4 regions of the Phycicoccus sp. 3266 genome follow, and region 2 is predicted to be linked to each of the others. Evidence: predicted binding sites of a transcription regulator. Region 2 holds the regulator's gene; each other region holds the start of a gene.
What was found. The regulator LexA, encoded in region 2, represses DNA repair genes until DNA is damaged. The targets are predictions, from matches to a motif close to TCGAACANNTGTTCGA.
Positions count from the first base shown of each region.

Region 1: the regulator LexA is predicted to act here: its motif matches at 1,392-1,407, upstream of recA (recombinase RecA).
Region 3: the regulator LexA is predicted to act here: its motif matches at 2,420-2,435, upstream of ruvC (crossover junction endodeoxyribonuclease RuvC).
Region 4: the regulator LexA is predicted to act here: its motif matches at 2,560-2,575, upstream of J2X64_RS14860 (YbaK/EbsC family protein).

Region 1 is NZ_JAVDUW010000001.1:109,328-113,531, reverse strand. It holds gene J2X64_RS00550 (ABC transporter ATP-binding protein) at 1-480, opposite strand, end outside; gene J2X64_RS00545 (DUF1876 domain-containing protein) at 513-782, opposite strand; gene J2X64_RS00540 (hypothetical protein) at 935-1,309, shown strand; gene recA (recombinase RecA) at 1,603-2,673, shown strand; gene J2X64_RS00530 (regulatory protein RecX) at 2,715-3,407, shown strand; gene J2X64_RS00525 (YoaK family protein) at 3,427-4,188, shown strand.
Region 2 is NZ_JAVDUW010000002.1:929,646-933,849, reverse strand. It holds gene fdh (formate dehydrogenase) at 1-1,047, opposite strand, end outside; gene J2X64_RS14280 (LysM peptidoglycan-binding domain-containing protein) at 1,237-1,635, opposite strand; gene lexA (transcriptional repressor LexA) at 1,907-2,632, shown strand; gene J2X64_RS14270 (DUF4259 domain-containing protein) at 2,708-3,127, opposite strand; gene J2X64_RS14265 (N-acetyltransferase family protein) at 3,210-3,728, opposite strand; gene J2X64_RS14260 (class I SAM-dependent methyltransferase) at 3,747-4,204, shown strand, end outside.
Region 3 is NZ_JAVDUW010000003.1:407,113-411,316, reverse strand. It holds gene ruvB (Holliday junction branch migration DNA helicase RuvB) at 145-1,221, opposite strand; gene ruvA (Holliday junction branch migration protein RuvA) at 1,251-1,871, opposite strand; gene ruvC (crossover junction endodeoxyribonuclease RuvC) at 1,868-2,404, opposite strand; gene J2X64_RS16335 (YebC/PmpR family DNA-binding transcriptional regulator) at 2,508-3,269, opposite strand; gene pdxT (pyridoxal 5'-phosphate synthase glutaminase subunit PdxT) at 3,266-3,874, opposite strand; gene J2X64_RS16325 (N-acetyltransferase) at 3,913-4,204, shown strand, end outside.
Region 4 is NZ_JAVDUW010000003.1:103,049-107,252, forward strand. It holds gene J2X64_RS14845 (VOC family protein) at 23-412, shown strand; gene cysM (cysteine synthase CysM) at 484-1,371, shown strand; gene J2X64_RS14855 (DivIVA domain-containing protein) at 1,569-1,799, shown strand; gene J2X64_RS14860 (YbaK/EbsC family protein) at 1,872-2,432, opposite strand; gene J2X64_RS14865 (DUF6504 family protein) at 2,742-3,056, shown strand; gene J2X64_RS14870 (SAV_6107 family HEPN domain-containing protein) at 3,069-3,536, shown strand; gene J2X64_RS14875 (DNA polymerase III subunit alpha) at 3,533-4,204, shown strand, end outside.

The DNA of each region.
Region 1 (4,204 bases), on a different contig from region 2:
CAGCAGGCTCGCACCGATGTTGAGCCGGCGCCGCATACCGCCGCTGTAGGACTCGACCCGGTCGTCGCCGCGGTCGCGCAGGTCCACCAGGTCGAGCACCTCGTCCACGCGGGCGCGCAGCGTCGGGCCCGACAGTCGGTAGAGGCGGCCGAAGAAGGCGAGGTTCTCCCGGGCGGTGAGGTCCGGGTAGAGGGACACGTCCTGCGGGACGTACCCGATGCGGGCCTTGGCGCGGGTCGCGCCGGCGCTGACGGGGATGCCGGCCACCTCCACGGAGCCCTCGTCGGGGGTGAGCAGCCCGCACACGAGTCGGATCGTCGTGGTCTTGCCCGCACCGTTGGGACCGAGGAGCCCGTAGGCCTCCCCGGGCGCGATGTGGAACGAGACGTCGTCCACCGCCACACGGTCGCCGAACCGGCGCGTCAGGTGCCGGGCGACGAGGACGTGCTCGTGCGACGGGGTGCCGGCTGGGGCGCTCATGGCGGCGGGGGTGGGTACGGTCCGCGGGGTCGTCAGCGGCGCAGCGTCACGGGGTGGTGCAGGGATGCGGCGATGTCGTCGGCCGTGCTCTGCAGGAGCTCGTGGGCCAGCTCGGCGAGCGCCCGCGACACGGCGAGCTCCTCGCCGATCTGCGGCACGTCCGGGTCCTTGGGGTTGCGGTCGGCCCAGCCGATGCCGCGCACGTTGGTGCTGCCGTCCTTGTGCAGGCGGATCTCCGCGCGGGTGCGTCCGTCGTGCTCGTCCAGGGAGATCGAGATCCCCCAGGTGCCGTCGTGCGTCATGGCGTCCTCCTCGGTGCGGGCTCACGCCCACGCTCCACCGGGCGCCGATCGCCCACCCGGGTCCGAAGTCCCTGTTCCGGGTCGGGGGCGGCTCCCAGCATGGAACCGGTGCCGGGGGCCGGCGCCGCGCCGAACGGGAGAGGAACGAGGACATGACTGCGGAGAAGGACGACCGCACCAGCAAGGGCACGACCACGGACGAGACGGCGACCCGCGAGCGGATCGACGCCCTGCAGGCGGAGATCGTCGGCCTGCGGATGGAGCTGGCGCGCACCCGGATCGAGCAGTGGGCCGGCCGGCTCGACGACCTCGAGCTGCAGTACCACCTCGGGCGCATGGAGGCGGACGAGCGGCTCTCGGCGGCGCTCGCCGACGTCCGGCACCGGATCGCCAAGGCTCGCGCTCGTGCGGAGAACCGGGGTGAGGCCGCGGAGGAGGCGGTCGAGGCCATCACGTCGGGCGTCGAGCACGCGTTCGACGACCTGCGCCAGGCCATGGTCCGGGCCAGGGACGCCGTCACCCACTGAGGTGGCGGCTCGGGGGGAGCGCGGCCGGCACAGCGGGTCCGTCGGGGGGCGACCGGCGTGTCGGCTGCGCGGTGCGCGACTTTCGAACACGTGTTCGGTAGGTTTCTCCACAGGTGGCGTCCCGCCAGACCAACCGTCCACAGGCCCGCACTCGGCCTCGCGACGGCTGTCGGTGCCGACACCTAGCGTCTGACCCGAACGCAGGAGAGTGCGAGGCCAACCAGAGCCCAGGCTGCAGCAGGGTCGACGGCAGGCGCGCCCGACACGAGACGAAAGAAGGAAGCGTGGCGAAGATGGCCGCACCGACCAACCCCTCCGCAGTGGGAGTGGACCAGAAGTCCAGGTCCCTCGACACCGTCATGGGTCAGATCGAGAAGAACTTCGGCAAGGGCGCGGTCATGCGCCTCGGCGACGACGTCCGACCCCCCATCGAGGTCATCCCCACGGGGTCGATCTCCCTCGACGTCGCGCTCGGCATCGGCGGTCTGCCGCGCGGCCGCGTCGTCGAGATCTACGGCCCGGAGTCCTCGGGCAAGACGACCGTGGCGCTGCACGCCGTGGCGAGCGCCCAGCGCAACGGCGGCATCGCGGCGTTCATCGACGCCGAGCACGCCCTCGACCCCGAGTACGCCAAGAAGCTCGGCGTCGACACCGACGCGCTCCTCGTGTCGCAGCCCGACACCGGTGAGCAGGCGCTCGAGATCGCCGACATGCTGATCCGTTCCGGCGCGCTCGACATCATCGTCATCGACTCGGTGGCGGCGCTCGTGCCGCGCGCCGAGATCGAGGGCGAGATGGGTGACAGCCACGTCGGCCTCCAGGCGCGCCTGATGTCGCAGGCGCTGCGCAAGATCACCGGTGCGCTCAACACCACGGGCACCACCGCGATCTTCATCAACCAGCTCCGCGAGAAGATCGGCGTCATGTTCGGCTCGCCGGAGACGACGACCGGTGGCAAGGCGCTGAAGTTCTACGCCTCGGTCCGCCTCGACGTGCGCCGCATCGAGACGCTCAAGGACGGCAGCGAGCCGGTCGGCAACCGCACCCGGGTCAAGGTCGTCAAGAACAAGGTGTCCCCGCCGTTCAAGCAGGCCGAGTTCGACATCCTGTACGGCCAGGGCATCTCGCGTGAGGGCGGCCTCATCGACATGGGTGTGGACCACGGGTTCGTCCGCAAGTCCGGCGCCTGGTACACCTACGACGGCGACCAGCTCGGGCAGGGCAAGGAGAACGCCCGCAACTTCCTCAAGGACAACCCCGACCTCGCCAACGAGATCGAGAAGAAGATCAAGGAGAAGCTCGGCATCGGCCCGCAGGTCGACAAGCCGGCCGAGGTCGTGCCCGAGGTTCCGGTCGAGTTCTGACCGGACCTGACCTGATCTGACCGCTCCACCGGTCACCGCTCATGACTGACAAGCGCGCTGCGGCCTGGGCTGCCCTCGAGGCAGCCCAGGCCGCGACGTCGGCTGAGGGACCGGCCTGGTTCGGCGACGCCCCACCCACCGCTCCTGAGCCGGGTGGGGCCCCGGAGCACAAGCGCCGGGGCCGCCGCCCGCAGGCGTGGCAGCCGATCCCGGGCGACCCCGAGTCCGACCCCACGACCCGTGACGGTGAGCCGGACGCCGAGGACGTCGCCCGCCAGATCGTGCTGCGGCAGCTCGCGATGGCGCCGCGCAGCCGTAAGCAGCTGGCCGACAAGCTGCGCCAGCGCGGCTGCGCCGACGACGTCGCCGAGCGCGTCCTCGACCGCATGACCGAGGTGGGCCTCATCGACGACGAGGCGTATGCCGGGATGCTCGTCCGCTCCCAGCAGTCCAGCCGCGGGCTGGCCAAGCGGGCGCTGGCGCGCGAGCTGCGCACCAAGGGCGTCGACGACGAGACGGCGCAGGCCGCCCTCGAGGAGGTCCGCCCCGAGGACGAGCGCGAGCAGGCCGAGCGCCTGGTCGCCAAGAAGCTCCGGACCATGCACGGCCTCGACGCCACGGTGCAGACCCGCCGGCTCGCCGGCATGCTCGCCCGCAAGGGCTACCCGGGCGACCTGTCGATGCAGGTCATCCGCGAGGCCGTCCGCGGCGCCCCCGAGCACCAGCGCGACTGAGGTCCGTATCCTCGGCTGCGTGTCATGGTCGCAGTCACCGAGTCCCGTCGGGCTCGCTGCACGGCGGCTTCGCACGGTGGCCGGCGCGACCCGCACCCCTCGCAGGAACCGGCACCTGGCCAACCTCCTGGCCTTCATCGCCGGCATGCTGAACTCCGTCGGCTTCGTCGCGGTGTCGGTCTACACCTCGCACATGACCGGACTGACCGCGACGGTGGCGGACTCGCTGGTCCTGGGGCCGGTGCGCCTGGTCGGCATCGGGGTGGAGGCGATTGCCTGCTTCGTCCTCGGCGCCGGCACCTGCGCCATCGTCTTCAACTGGGGGCGTCGGCGGCACCACGAGGCGCGTTTCGCTAACGTCCTGGTGCTCGAGGCGTTGCTCATCCTCGCGTTCGGGGGCCTGGCCGACCAGCTGACCTGGCGGCACCGGAACCTCGTCTTCGTCGCGGTGCTGTGCTTCACCATGGGCCTGCAGAACGCGATCATCACCAAGATCTCCGCGGCCCAGATCCGCACCACCCACGTCACCGGCATGATCACCGACATCGGCATCGAGCTGGGGAAGGCCGCCTACCGCAGCCGTCGGTCCGGCGAGCCGCCTGTCGTGGCCGACCTGGGCAAGCTCGGCATGCTCGCCGGTCTCGTGACCCTCTTCTTCGTCGGGGGGGTCGCGGGCGCTGCCGGCTACGTGGCGCTGGGCTTCACCGTCCTCCTCGCGCCCGCCCTGGTGCTGCTGCTGGTCGCCGCACCGCCACTCGTCGTCGACCTCCGGGCGCGCTGAACCGTTCGGCGGCGAC
Region 2 (4,204 bases):
GGTGCCCGGCGAGGCGTTGTCGCCCTCACCCTCGGTGGCGTACGCCCAGCTGGACGAGTCGTAGTTGCCCAGCTTGTCGTCGTACCCGGAGAACAGGCCGTCGAGGTCCTCGGTGTCCTTGAAGTCCTCGCTCACGAGGGTCGCCGCGTTCGTGTAGGCGACGACGTACTCCTTGAAGTACAGCTCGTTCGTGAGGATGTGGTTGATCAGGGCACCGAGGAACACCACGTCGCTGCCGGCACGGATCGGGACGTGCTTGTCCGAGGTCGCCGACGTGCGGGTGAACCGCGGGTCGATGTGGATGACCTTGGCGCCGCGCAGGCGTGCCTCGGTCACCCACTGGTACCCCACCGGATGGCACTCGGCCATGTTGGAGCCCTGGATGACGATGCAGTCGGCGTTCGCCAGGTCCTGCACGTACTGCGTCGCGCCACCGCGCCCGAACGAGGACCCCAGACTGGGGACCGTGGAGGAGTGTCAAATACGGGCCTGGTTCTCGATCTGGATCGCGCCCGCGGCCGTGAACAGCTTCTTGATGAGGTAGTTCTCCTCGTTGTCGAGGGTGGCTCCCCCGAGCGAGGCGATGCCCATGGTGCGGCGCAGCGGACGGCCGTGCTCGTCGGCGTCCTGCCACGTCCGTCGGCGGGTCTCGACGAACCGGTCGGCGATCATGTCGATCGCGGTGTCGCGGTCCATGCGCTCCCACTCGGTGCCGTTCGGGCGCCGGTAGAGCACGTGGGTCTGGCGGGCGGGGCTGTTGACGAGCTGCTCGCTGGCCGAGCCCTTGGGGCAGAGGCGTCCGCGCGAGATCGGCGAGTCCGGGTCGCCCTCGATCTGCACGACCTTCTCGTCCTTGACGAACACCTTCTGGCCGCAGCCGACGGCGCAGTAGGGGCACACGGACTGCACGACCCGGTCCGCCGTCGCGGTGCGCGGGGTCATCGACCGGGTGCGCGCGGACGTGACGGCCGGGCCCCGGCCGAGCAGGTCACCACTGCGCACCTGTCGGAGCACAGGCCAGTCCAGGAAGGTCTTCCTCGAGCTCATGTTCAGCCTCCTTGCGGCGACCATATCTCCGGGTCCCCGACGGCGCACTCCCGACGAACCGGGCAGGTCGTGACGAGCTGCCGGAGCGGCCTTCCGACGGTGTCGGCGCAGGTCAGCAGGCAGGCGTCCGGCGTCGTGTCGCAGGGGCGCCGCTGCTCTTGCCGGCACGGACGTGCCGTGCCGGCGGCCTCAGCGGACGGCGGGGATGAGCAGGATCTGCCCGGCGTGCACCTGGTCGGATGCGAGGTCGTTGGCGACCTGGATGCGGGCGACCGCGTCGGCCACCGGCAGCCCGGGCAGCTGCGTCGCGGCGACCTCGGAGAGGGTCTGGCCGGAGCGCACGGTCGTCGAGTGGTCGATGGTCGTGGCCGATGCGCCACCCGAGAAGGTGGCCACCGCGATGGCGACCAGGGCCACGAGCACGGTCAGCGTGATGGCGAGCCGCCCCGCACGGGTGAGGCGCAGCGGCGCGGGGGCGGGGACGCGGACCTCGTCGCCGCACGGCACCGAGACCAGGTGCGGGCGTGCGGGGCGGCGCGGCTCGCGCACCGGCGCGGCGGTGACGTCCCAGGCGACTGCTGCACTCATCGGGTCCTCCATCGTCATGGTCCTCGAACAGGTGTCCGAAGACCGTAGGCTGCCAGTTCTAGCACGCATGTTCGAATGCTTCAAGACACGCGTCGAACACATGTTTGGAAACTGTGTTCGAACGCCATACGCTGTGTCCACGTCGAGGAGCACACCAGAGGGCACTGACAACGCTCCGTCCCGGAGCGGCCCGAGGCGGCACCGAGACGGCGGACCACCCGGCGGACGAGGCCGGGCACACGGCATCTGACCTGCAGAAACGAGGAGCGGCATGAGCGGCGACAACGTCAAGGAACTCCCCGACCGCGACCGTGGCGACGGCCTCACCGTGCGCCAGCGCAAGGTCCTGGAGGTCATCCGCAACTCGGTGGACCGGCGCGGCTACCCGCCGAGCCTGCGCGAGATCGGCGAGGCCGTCGGCCTGACGTCACCGAGCTCGGTCGCCCACCAGCTGTCGACCCTCGAGCGCAAGGGCTACCTGCGCCGCGACCCCAACCGGCCCCGGGCCATCGAGGTCGTCTCGCCCGACGCCGGCGCCGACGGCCGCGGCTACCGCGGTGGCGCCGCGCCGCAGGACGAGGTCGCGGAGTTCGACGAGACCGGCATGGGCGACGCCCGCCCCGAGGCGTCCTACGTCCCCGTGCTGGGCCGGATCGCCGCCGGTGTGCCGATCACCGCGGAGGAGTCGGTCGAGGAGGTCTTCCCCCTGCCCAAGCAGATCGTCGGCGAGGGCTCGCTCTTCCTGCTCAAGGTCGTCGGCGACTCGATGGTCGACGCGGCGATCTGCGACGGCGACTGGGTCGTCGTCCGCCAGCAGCCCACGGCCGACAACGGCGACATCGTCGCCGCGATGCTCGACAACGAGGCGACGGTCAAGACGTTCAAGCGCCGCGACGGCAAGGTGTGGCTGCTCCCCCACAACCCGGCGTTCGAGCCGATCGACGGCGACCACGCGACGATCCTCGGCAAGGTCACCGCGGTCCTGCGCCGCGTCTGAGGCCGGGCTCCCGTCGCCGAACGCAGCGTCACCGACCATGGTCCGGATCAGTGACGCGGCGCGGGCGCAGAGCGGTCAGCTCTCGTCGCCGAGCGCGTCGAGGTAGTGCGTGAGGCGTGCGGTGAACTTCTCGCCGCCGTCGCCGTCGGCCCACAGCTCCCACAGTTCGTTGTCCTCCGAGCGCAGGGCCCGGTGCAGCGCCTGCGTGGCCAGCTCCTCGAGCCGCTCGTCGATGTCGAGGGGGTCCTCGTCCACCCATCGGGGGACGTTCCGCTCCCCCACCACCGACTCGGGGTCGTCGCAGGCGGACACGATGACGGCCGCAGCGATCGCCTCGGACATCACCGGCGCCTCGATGTAGTCCCGCGCCCGCACGACCTGCCCCAGCGCCGACTCGAGCCGCTCCCGGCGCGCCTCGGGATCGGAGTCCTCGAGGTCGTCGAGGAAGTCGAGGGCGTCGTCGTTCTCGAACGGTCCCACACCCGTCGCACCCATGGGTCAGCCTCCCACGTCTCGCACCAACCTGTTCGGCACGAGAGTGCCAAGACCGAGCCCTCCGCGCCAGCCCTCTCGCGGGTCAGGCGAGCCGTTGGTACCAGGCGGTGTCGACCCAACGGCCGAACTTGTTACCGACCTCGCGCAGGACCCCCACCCGCTCGAAGCCGAACGCCACGTGCAGCGCCTCGCTCGCCTCGTTCGGCTGGGCGATGACCGCGAGCTGGGTGTGCACCGACGGCTCGGCGTCCAGCCGGCCGAGCAGCGCGGCATACAGGCTCCGGGCGACTCCCCGACCGCGGGCACCGGCGTCGACGTACACCGACACCTCCTTGGTGCCCGCGTAGGCGGGGCGCGGGCGGAACGGCCCGGAGAAGGCATAGCCGACCACCGCGTCGTCGAGGCAGGCGACGAGGACCACGTTACCGGGCCCGGTGGCCGCCAGCTTCTCGCCGAGGTATGCCGCGCCGCGCTCCTGCGTGTCGAACGTCGCCACCGACGTGCGCACCTGCTCGTCGTAGATCGCGGCCATGGCCGCCAGGTCCGACGGGGTGGCGTCGCGGACCGTCACGGGCCCGGGTGCGGTGGCGGGGTCGGTCATATCGGCGATGCTAGGGGGATGAGCGAGGAACGCGGCCACGAGCACCCGCGGGGCACCACCCCGGCCGACGCCGGCGGCGAGCGCCGGAGGATGTGGGACGAGCGGTATGCCGCGTCGGCCCACGTCTGGAGCGCCGAGCCGAACGCCGAGGTCGAGCGGATCGTCGGCGACTGGGAGCCGGGCCGCGCGCTCGACCTCGGTGCGGGCGAGGGGCGGCACGCGGTGTGGCTGGCTGCCAAGCGGTGGCGGGTGACGGCTGTCGACTTCTCGGCCGTCGGCCTGGCCAAGGGCGAGAAGGAGTCCGCCGCCCGCGGGCTGCGGGTCGACTGGGTGGTCGCGGACGTGCGGTCGTGGCAGCCGCCGGCGCACACGGCATACGACCTCGTGCTCGTGGCCTACCTGCACCTGCCGGAGGACGTGCTCTCCCGGGCCACGGCCTGGCTGGCACCGGGTGGCGCGCTGGTCGTCGTGGGGCA
Region 3 (4,204 bases), on a different contig from region 2:
TCGGGCAGGGTGCTTGGACGCGCCGGGCTGGGCGACCGCCCGAGTGTAGGTGACACCGGGCATACCGACCAACGTGGCCCGCGGGGGTCGCGTTCCAATCGTGACCTACGCGTGGGGTGTGCCGAAAGCACCTCCCCGGCGGCTTCAGCCGCCGAACCGGCCCTCGCCCTCGAGCGGCAGCGGCACCTGCACGTCAGCGCCCGCAGGGGGTGTGAGACCGAGGTGCGCCCAGGCCAGCGCCGTCGCGGCCCGGCCCCGTGGCGTACGCGTCACGAGCCCCTCGCGCACGAGGAACGGCTCGGCGACGGTCTCGACCGTGTCGGCCTCCTCCCCCACTGCGACGGCCAGGGTCGACAGGCCCACCGGGCCCCCGGCGAAGCGGCGGCACAGCGCGTCGAGCACGGCGCGGTCGAGCCGGTCGAGCCCGCGGTCGTCGACGTCGAAGAGGGCCAGGGCCGCGTGGGCGGCCTCCTCGTCGACGACGTCGCGGCCGTGCACCTGCGCCCAGTCGCGCACGCGGCGCAGCAGCCTGTTGGCGATGCGGGGCGTGCCGCGGGACCGCCGGGAGATCTCGAGGATGCCGGCCTCGTCGGCGCTCACGTCGAGCAGGCGTGCCGAGCGGTGCAGGATCGTCACCAGGTCCTCGGTGGCGTAGAAGTCGAGGTGGCCGGTGAAGCCGAAGCGGTCGCGCAGGGGTGCCGGCAGCAGGCCGGCACGTGTCGTGGCGCCGACGACGGTGAAGGGCGGGAGCTCCAACGGGATGGCCGTCGCGCCCGGGCCCTTGCCGACCACGACGTCGACCCGGAAGTCCTCCATCGCGAGGTACAGCATCTCCTCGGCGGAGCGGGACATGCGGTGGATCTCGTCGAGGAAGAGCACCTCGCCCTCGGACAGGGACGACAGGACGGCGGCGAGGTCGCCCGCGTGCTGGATCGCCGGCCCGCTGGTGATCCGGATCGGGCGCTCGAGCTCGGTGCCGATGAGCATGGCGAGGGTCGTCTTGCCGAGGCCGGGCGGCCCGGAGAGCAGGACGTGGTCGGGCGCGCTCCCCCGGCGACGCGCCGCCTCGAGCACGAGCGAGAGCTGGTCGCGCACCCGCGACTGCCCGGAGAACTCGCTGAGGCGCCGGGGCCGCAGGGCGTTCTCGACGGTGCGCTCGTCGGCGTCGCTGCCGGGGTCGACGACGCGGGCCGTGGCGTCGACCGACCGGTCCTCGTACATCTCGGAGGAGAAGCCGTCCGCCACTGCGCTCACCGGCCCAACTCGCGCAGGGCGGCCCGGAGCATCGCCGAGACGTCGGGCGTGGCGCCGGGAGCAGCCGTCCCGTCGGCGCCGTCCGCGACGCGGGCGACGGCGTCCTCGGCCTGCTTGGCGGTCCAGCCCAGCCCGGTCAGCGCCTCGGTGACCTGCTCGCGCCAGGGGGCGACGGTCCGGGCGACGGGGGCGCCGGCCGCGGCGGCGGTCGCCGAGGGCAGGCCGATCTTGTCGCGCAGCTCGAGGACCATCCGCTCGGCGCCCTTCTTGCCGATGCCGGGGACCTTGGTGAGCGCGGCCACGTCGCCGCCGCCGATGGCCGCGCGCAGGCGGTCGGGCGGCATGACGGACAGCATGGCCAGGGCCAGCCGGGGGCCGACGCCGGACACGGTCTGCACCTGCTCGAAGACGTCGCGCTCGTCGTCGGTCGCGAAGCCGTAGAGCGTGAGGCTGTCCTCGCGAACCACGAGGGTGGTGGCCAGCACCGCCTCCTGGCCCCGGTGCACGGAGGCGGCCGTGGCCGGTGTGGTGTGCAGCAGCATCCCGACCCCGCCGACCTCGACGACGACGCGGTCGAGCCCGGCGTGCAGGACCGGCCCGCGGACGGAGGCGATCACGACGACACCGCCTTGAGGCGGGCGCGCTCGGACGCGGCGGCGAGGGCGAGCCGGCGGTCCCCGGCGCCGCGCCAGTGGTGGCAGATCGCCAGGGCGAGGGCGTCGGCGGCATCCGCCGGCTTGGGGGCGACCTCGAGGGCGAGGATGCGCGTGACCATGGTGGTGACCTGTGCCTTGTCGGCGCGGCCCTGGCCGGTGACGGCGGCCTTGACCTCGCTGGGGGTGTGGGTGACGAGCGGCAGGCCACGGCGCGCCGCCGCCAGGAGCACCAGGCCGGACGCCTGGGCGGTGGTCATGACGGTCGGGACGTGGTCGGCTGCGAAGACCCGCTCGAGCGCGATCGCGTCCGGCTCGAACCGGTCGAGCCAGGCGTCGAGCTGGTCCTGGAGGTAGACGAGCCGCTCGCCCGTGTCCCTGTCGCCGGGCGTGCGCACGACGCCCACGGCCACCATCGTCAGGCGGCCGCCGCGGCTCCCGTCGACGACACCGAGGCCGCACCGGGTGAGCCCGGGGTCGACACCGAGCACGCGCACGTCAGTCCCTTCCGTCCGAACAGGTGTTCGGTCGAACGCTACACACGACGGCGCCCGCTCCCCCGCAGTGACACGCGAGGGGCGGGCGCCGGTGTCCGGGGTCCTAGTCCTCGTCCTCGAGCTGGGCCAGGACGTCGTCCGGGATGTCCCCGTTGGCGAAGACGTCCTGCACGTCGTCGGAGTCCTCCAGCGCCTCGATGACGCGGATCATCTTCCGGGCGCCCTCGAGGTCGAGCGGCACCTGCAGGTTCGGCACCCACGAGGCCTCGGCGGAGTCGTACTCCACGCCGGCGTCCTGCAGGGCGGTCCGCACGGCGACGACGTCGGTCGCCTCGCTGACGATCTCCCAGGTGTCGCCGTTGTCGTTGACCTCGTCGGCACCGGCGTCGAGGACGATCTCGAGGATGTCGTCCTCGCCCTGGCCCTCGGTCTTCGGGACGATGACGACGCCCTTGCGGTCGAAGACGTAGGCGACCGAACCGGGGTCGGCGAGCTGGCCGCCGTTGCGGGTCAGCGCGGTGCGGACCTCCGCAGCGGCCCGGTTGCGGTTGTCGGTGAGGCACTCGATGAGGACGGCCACGCCGCCGGGCGCGTAGCCCTCGTACGTGATGTTCTCCCAGTCGGCACCGCCGGCGGTCGCGCCGCTGCCGCGCTTGACCGCGTTGTCGATGTTGTTGTTCGGGACCGAGGACTTCTTCGCCTTCTGGATGGCGTCGTAGAGCGTCGGGTTGCCCGCGGGGTCACCGCCGCCCTGGCGCGCGGCGACCTCGATGTTCTTGATGAGCTTGGCGAAGAGCTTGCCGCGCTTGGCGTCGATGGCAGCCTTCTTGTGCTTCGTGGTGGCCCATTTGCTGTGGCCGCTCATGCGTTGCCTCTCACGATCTCGACGAACAACTGGTGGAACCGGTGGTCACCGGTCACTTCCGGGTGGAAGGAGGTGGCCAGCAGGGCCCCCTGACGAACGGCGACGATCCTACCTGCGGCGGGACCCTCCTCGACGTGGGCCAGCACGTCCACCGCGTCGCCGACCTGCTCGACCCAGGGCGCGCGGATGAAGACCGCCCGCATGGGGGCGCCCCCGATCGCGTGGATGTGCAGGTCCTCCTCGAAGGAGTCCACCTGGCGTCCGAACGCGTTGCGCCGCACCGTCATGTCGATGCCGCCGAGCGTCTGCTGGTCGGGGCGGGCGTCGGCGATGCGGTCGGCGAGCATGATCATCCCCGCGCACGAGCCGTATGCCGGCATACCGCCCGCGATGCGCGCGCGCAGCGGCTCGTACAGGTCGAACGCGCGGACGAGCTTGTCCATCGTCGTGGACTCGCCGCCGGGCAGCACCAGCCCGTCCACCCCCTCGAGCTCGACCGCGCGCCGGACGGGGACGGCACGGGCACCGGCGTCCTCGAGGGCGCGCAGGTGCTCGCGGACGTCTCCCTGGACGGCCAGGACACCGATCGTGGGCTGCGTGGTCACGGCGGGAATGCTACGACCGCCCTCCTAGGCTGGACCCCGTGCCCCTCCCCGACGTGCCGCAGCCCGGCGCCGTGCGCATCCGCGAGCGCACCCCCGACGACCTCCCCGCCCTCGCCCGCGTGCTCGCAGCACAACAGCCGCACACGGGGTACCCGCAGCGGTGGCCGCTGCCGTGGCCGGTCGAGTCGTTCCTGCGGCGCCAGGGCGAGCTCGGCGCGTGGGTGGCCACCCTCGCCGACGCCGACGCGCCCGTCGGACACGTCTCGGTGACCGAGGTGATGGGCGACGGGCCCGAGGTCGACGGCTGGGTCGCCGGCACGGGGCGGCCGG
Region 4 (4,204 bases), on a different contig from region 2:
AGCCGAACGAGGAGGTCTCGTCATGTCCCTCGCCACGAGCTCGATCGCGACGATGCTGCCCGTCACCGACACCGGTCGGGCCAAGGAGTTCTACGACCGGCTCGGCCTGTCGTTCCAGGGGACGAACGACGAGGGCAGCCTGGTGTACGACCTCGCCGGTGGGACGGTGCTCATGCTGCTGCCCCGTGAGGCGGGGACGCAGAACCCGAGCACAGCGCTCAGCTGGGAGGTGCCCGACGTCGCCGCGGAGGTGCGCGACCTCGAGGCGCGCGGGGTCGTGTTCGACGACTACGACCTGCCCGGCCTCACGACGGTGGACCACATCGCGACGACGGGATCGGACCGGGCGGCGTGGTTCCGGGACCCGGACGGCAACGTGCTGTGCGTGCACGAGGGCGCGCCCCCGGCCTGACCCGGGCTGCGGTTGGTCGGCGGCCGCCGCCGTAGACTCCGGCGGTGAGCAACCCTGCGCCGTACCCCACGATGGAAGACGTCATCGGTGGCACCCCGCTGGTGCGTCTGCAGCGTCTGCCGGGGCTGGAGAACGAACGCCGCGGCAACGTGCTGCTCGCCAAGCTCGAGGGGAACAACCCGGCCGGCTCCGTGAAGGACCGGCCCGCGATCAGCATGATCCGGGGTGCCGAGGAGCGAGGGGAGATCTCCCCGGGCGACACGCTGCTTGAAGCCACGTCCGGCAACACGGGGATCGGGTTGGCGATGGCGGCGGCGATCAGCGGTTACCCACTGGTCATCGTGATGCCCGAGGACGCCTCCACCGAGCGGATCCAGACGATGAAGGCGTATGGAGCCGAGCTGGTCCTCACCCCGGCGGACGGCGGCATGGAGGAGGCCCGCGACGTCGTGACTCGGATGGAGCGGGAGGGCCGCGGCCGGGTCCTGGACCAGTTCGCCAACCCGGACAACCCTCGTGCCCACGAGGAGGGGACCGGCCCGGAGCTGTGGCACCAGACCGGCGGACGGATCACGCACTTCGTGTCGGCGATGGGCACCACTGGCACGATCACCGGGGTCTCGCGGTTCCTGAAGTCGCGCAACCCCGGCGTCCAGATCGTCGGGGCACAGCCCGCGGAGGGATCGAAGATCCCCGGCATCCGCGCCTGGCCACCGGAGTACGTGCCGAAGATCTTCGACCCGTCGGCGGTGGACCGGACCATGGAGGTCACGCAGGCCGACGCCGAGGAGACGGTCCGCCAGCTGGCCCGCCAGGAGGGCATCTTCGGCGGCATCTCCGCGGCCGGCGCGTGTTGGACCGCCCTGCAGGTGGCCAAGGAGGTCGAGGGAGCGACGATCGTCTTCGTGGTCTGCGACCGCGGGGACCGGTACCTCTCCAGCGGCGTTTTCCCCGCCTGAGGGCTGCGGCCGACGCCCAGAGATATTCGACCGGGGTGAGACCGGCCCTCTCTCCGCCGCCCTACCGCGCCATTGTCGTCCGGGCGGCGGAAGGACGGGCGCGCTGGGTCCGCCCGGCTCGCGGCGGAAGGACACAACCGGGGGTTCGTTCGGCTACTCAGACCTCCGGGCGATCGAAGAACGCCATGATGTTCAACATGCTCACGTCCAACGAAGTCATGAGCCGCAATTTCACTCCTACATCACTGCGGCGCGGGTACGACGAGCGCGAGGTTGACGACTTCTTGGATCAAGTGGTCGAGACCCTCCGCTACTACGAGCAGGGTGGTCGACCGGGTCCGCAGGCACCCGCCTCGCCAACCCCGCCGGCGCCCGAAAGCCTCGGAAGTCGAGCCGCCCGTTGGCTTCGAGGTGATTCCAAGCCCTGAGAGCGCGTACTCGCGGGTGTGTCCATGGGCGCTACGCACTCGCGGCGGTGTGCCGTCGGATCGGCACGAACGTCAGGCGACCTCGATGGCGCGGCCGGCGGTGACGCGGAGCAGCTCCTCGTAGGTGGTGCGGAAGACGGTGTGGCTGTGGCCGGCGGCGGCCCAGACGTAGCGGTACCGGCTCAGCGAGACGTCGACGTACGTCGGGACGGGCTGGAGGTGGCCCACCGGGGCGACCCCGCCGATCGCGAAGCCGGTGCTCTCCCGGACGAAGTCGGCGTCGGCTCGCTCGAGGTGCTCGACGTCGTCGACGAGGTCGGCGACCTTCACCAGGTCGACACGGTGCGCCCCTGACGTCAGGACGAGGACGGGGGAGGTCCCGCCCGAGGCGCACGTCGCCCGGAACACCAGGGAGTTGGCGATCTCGGCCGGGGTGATCCCGAGGGCGCTGGCGGCCGCGGCCGCGGTGCGGACGGCGTCCGGGAGCGTGACGACCTCGGGGACCACGTGGTGCACCGCGAGCGCCGCCAGCACGCGCTGCACGCCGGGGTGGCCGCTCAGGTCCGGGGCCACGCCGGTGGCCCGGCTGGCGGTCGGGCTGGGCGCCGGGGGCGTTGGCGCGTCGGGCGGCATGCTCGAAGAGTAGGGCCGGGGGGAGCGGGCCACCAGACTTGCCGGAGCCCGTCTCACGGCGGGGCCGGGACGGGCTCCAGCGTTCCCCTTGACGGCTTGTCCGAGGCCGGGTGTACCGTTCTGGATATCGAACAGATGTTCGAATGCCGGGTCCGGACGACCGGCGACCCGCGGTCCTCGGCCCCGTGCCGAGCCGCCCGTCGCCACCGGGCCGCGGCCGGCCCTGGCCCCGTGGCCGGCGCCTCGACCCCGCCGGTCGGGGCCAGGGCCCCACCTCATCCCATCCTGCCTGAGCGAAGGAGCCATGCCGTGGTGCGCCGGTACGAAGAGCCGATCGAGGTCCGCGAGAGCACCGACGGGGGTGGCACCGCGGTGGCCACGCACCCGGACGCGTTCGTGTGGCGCGGCCGGCTGTACGTCGTGCGCACCGTCCTGGACTCCTGGCAGGAACGCCGGCCGTGGTGGCGCGACGCCCGGGAGGGCGCCGACGTGCTCACCGATGCCCGCGAACGCCGGGTGTGGCGGGTCGAGGCGAGCGCGGGTCGCGCCGCCGGGACGGGCGTCTACGACCTCGGCGACGACCCGGCCGGCCCGGGCTGGCGCCTGCTGCGGGTCGCGGACTGAGGACGGCTGCCGATGACTCCCACCCCCACCCCCGTCCCGAGCGCGGCGGCGAGCGCCCTCGACCTGCTCGACCGCTCCCGGCACTCGCTGCTCGAGGCCTGCCACACCCGCGACATCGTCCAGCGCCACCGCCAGGCCCAGCTCGCGGCCCTGCGCGCGGCCGCCGCCGTGGTCGCTGCCCGCACCCGTCCCGGTGGACCGGCCGGTCCGCGCAGCCTCTGGGAGCTGGTGCCGTCGGTCGCGCCCGAGCTCGCCGAGTGGGCCGGCTTCTTCGAGCTGGTCGCGGCCCGGCCGGGCCCGCACACCGCCCGCGAGGCCGACGACCTGCTGCGCCAGTCCGAGACGTTCCTCGAGCTGGTGTGCCGTGCCCTCGGCCTGCCGGTCACCGCCGTCGACCGCGACGTGCTCGTGCCCACCGTCGCGGCGTCCGCGGCCTCCACGGCATCCGGGGCGCCGGTCCGTGGCGGGGGGTCGCCGTGACCGACTTCGTCCACCTCCACGTCGCCTCGGGGTTCTCGATGCGCTACGGCACCGCCACGCCCGAGGCGATCGTCGAGCGGGCTGCCCAGCACCGCCAGCCGGTGCTCGCGCTCACCGACCGCGACGGGCTCTACGGCGCGGTCCGGTTCGTCCGGGCGGCGACCGCCGCCGGCATCTCCCCGGTGCTCGGGGTCGACCTCGCGGTCGGCCCCGACCCGGACCGTCCCGGCGCGCGCGGCGCCGGTCCCGACGACCCCGCCCGGGGTGGACCCCGACCCGTCGACCGGACCCTCGCCGACCGGGTGCTCGGTGACGCCGACCGCGGTGGCGGGCACGCGGCATACCTCCCGCCGGTGGCCCGGCCACGCACCCCGGTGCGCGGCGGTGCCGTCGTCGACCCGCGCCACCCGCGCGTCACCGTGCTCGCCCGCGGGCGCGGGAGCGGACTGCCCGGGGGTGTGGGGTATGCCGCGCTGTGCCGGCTCGTCACCGACACCCACCTGCGCGGCGAGCGGGGGAGCCCGGTGACCTCGCTCGACACCGTCGCCGCACGGTGCGCCGCCCCGGACGGCCACCCGAGCCCGCTCGTCGTCCTGCTGGGCCCGGACTCCGACGTGGGCCGGGCGGTCCTCGCCGGGCGGCCCGACCGGGCTCGGGCGCTGCTCGCC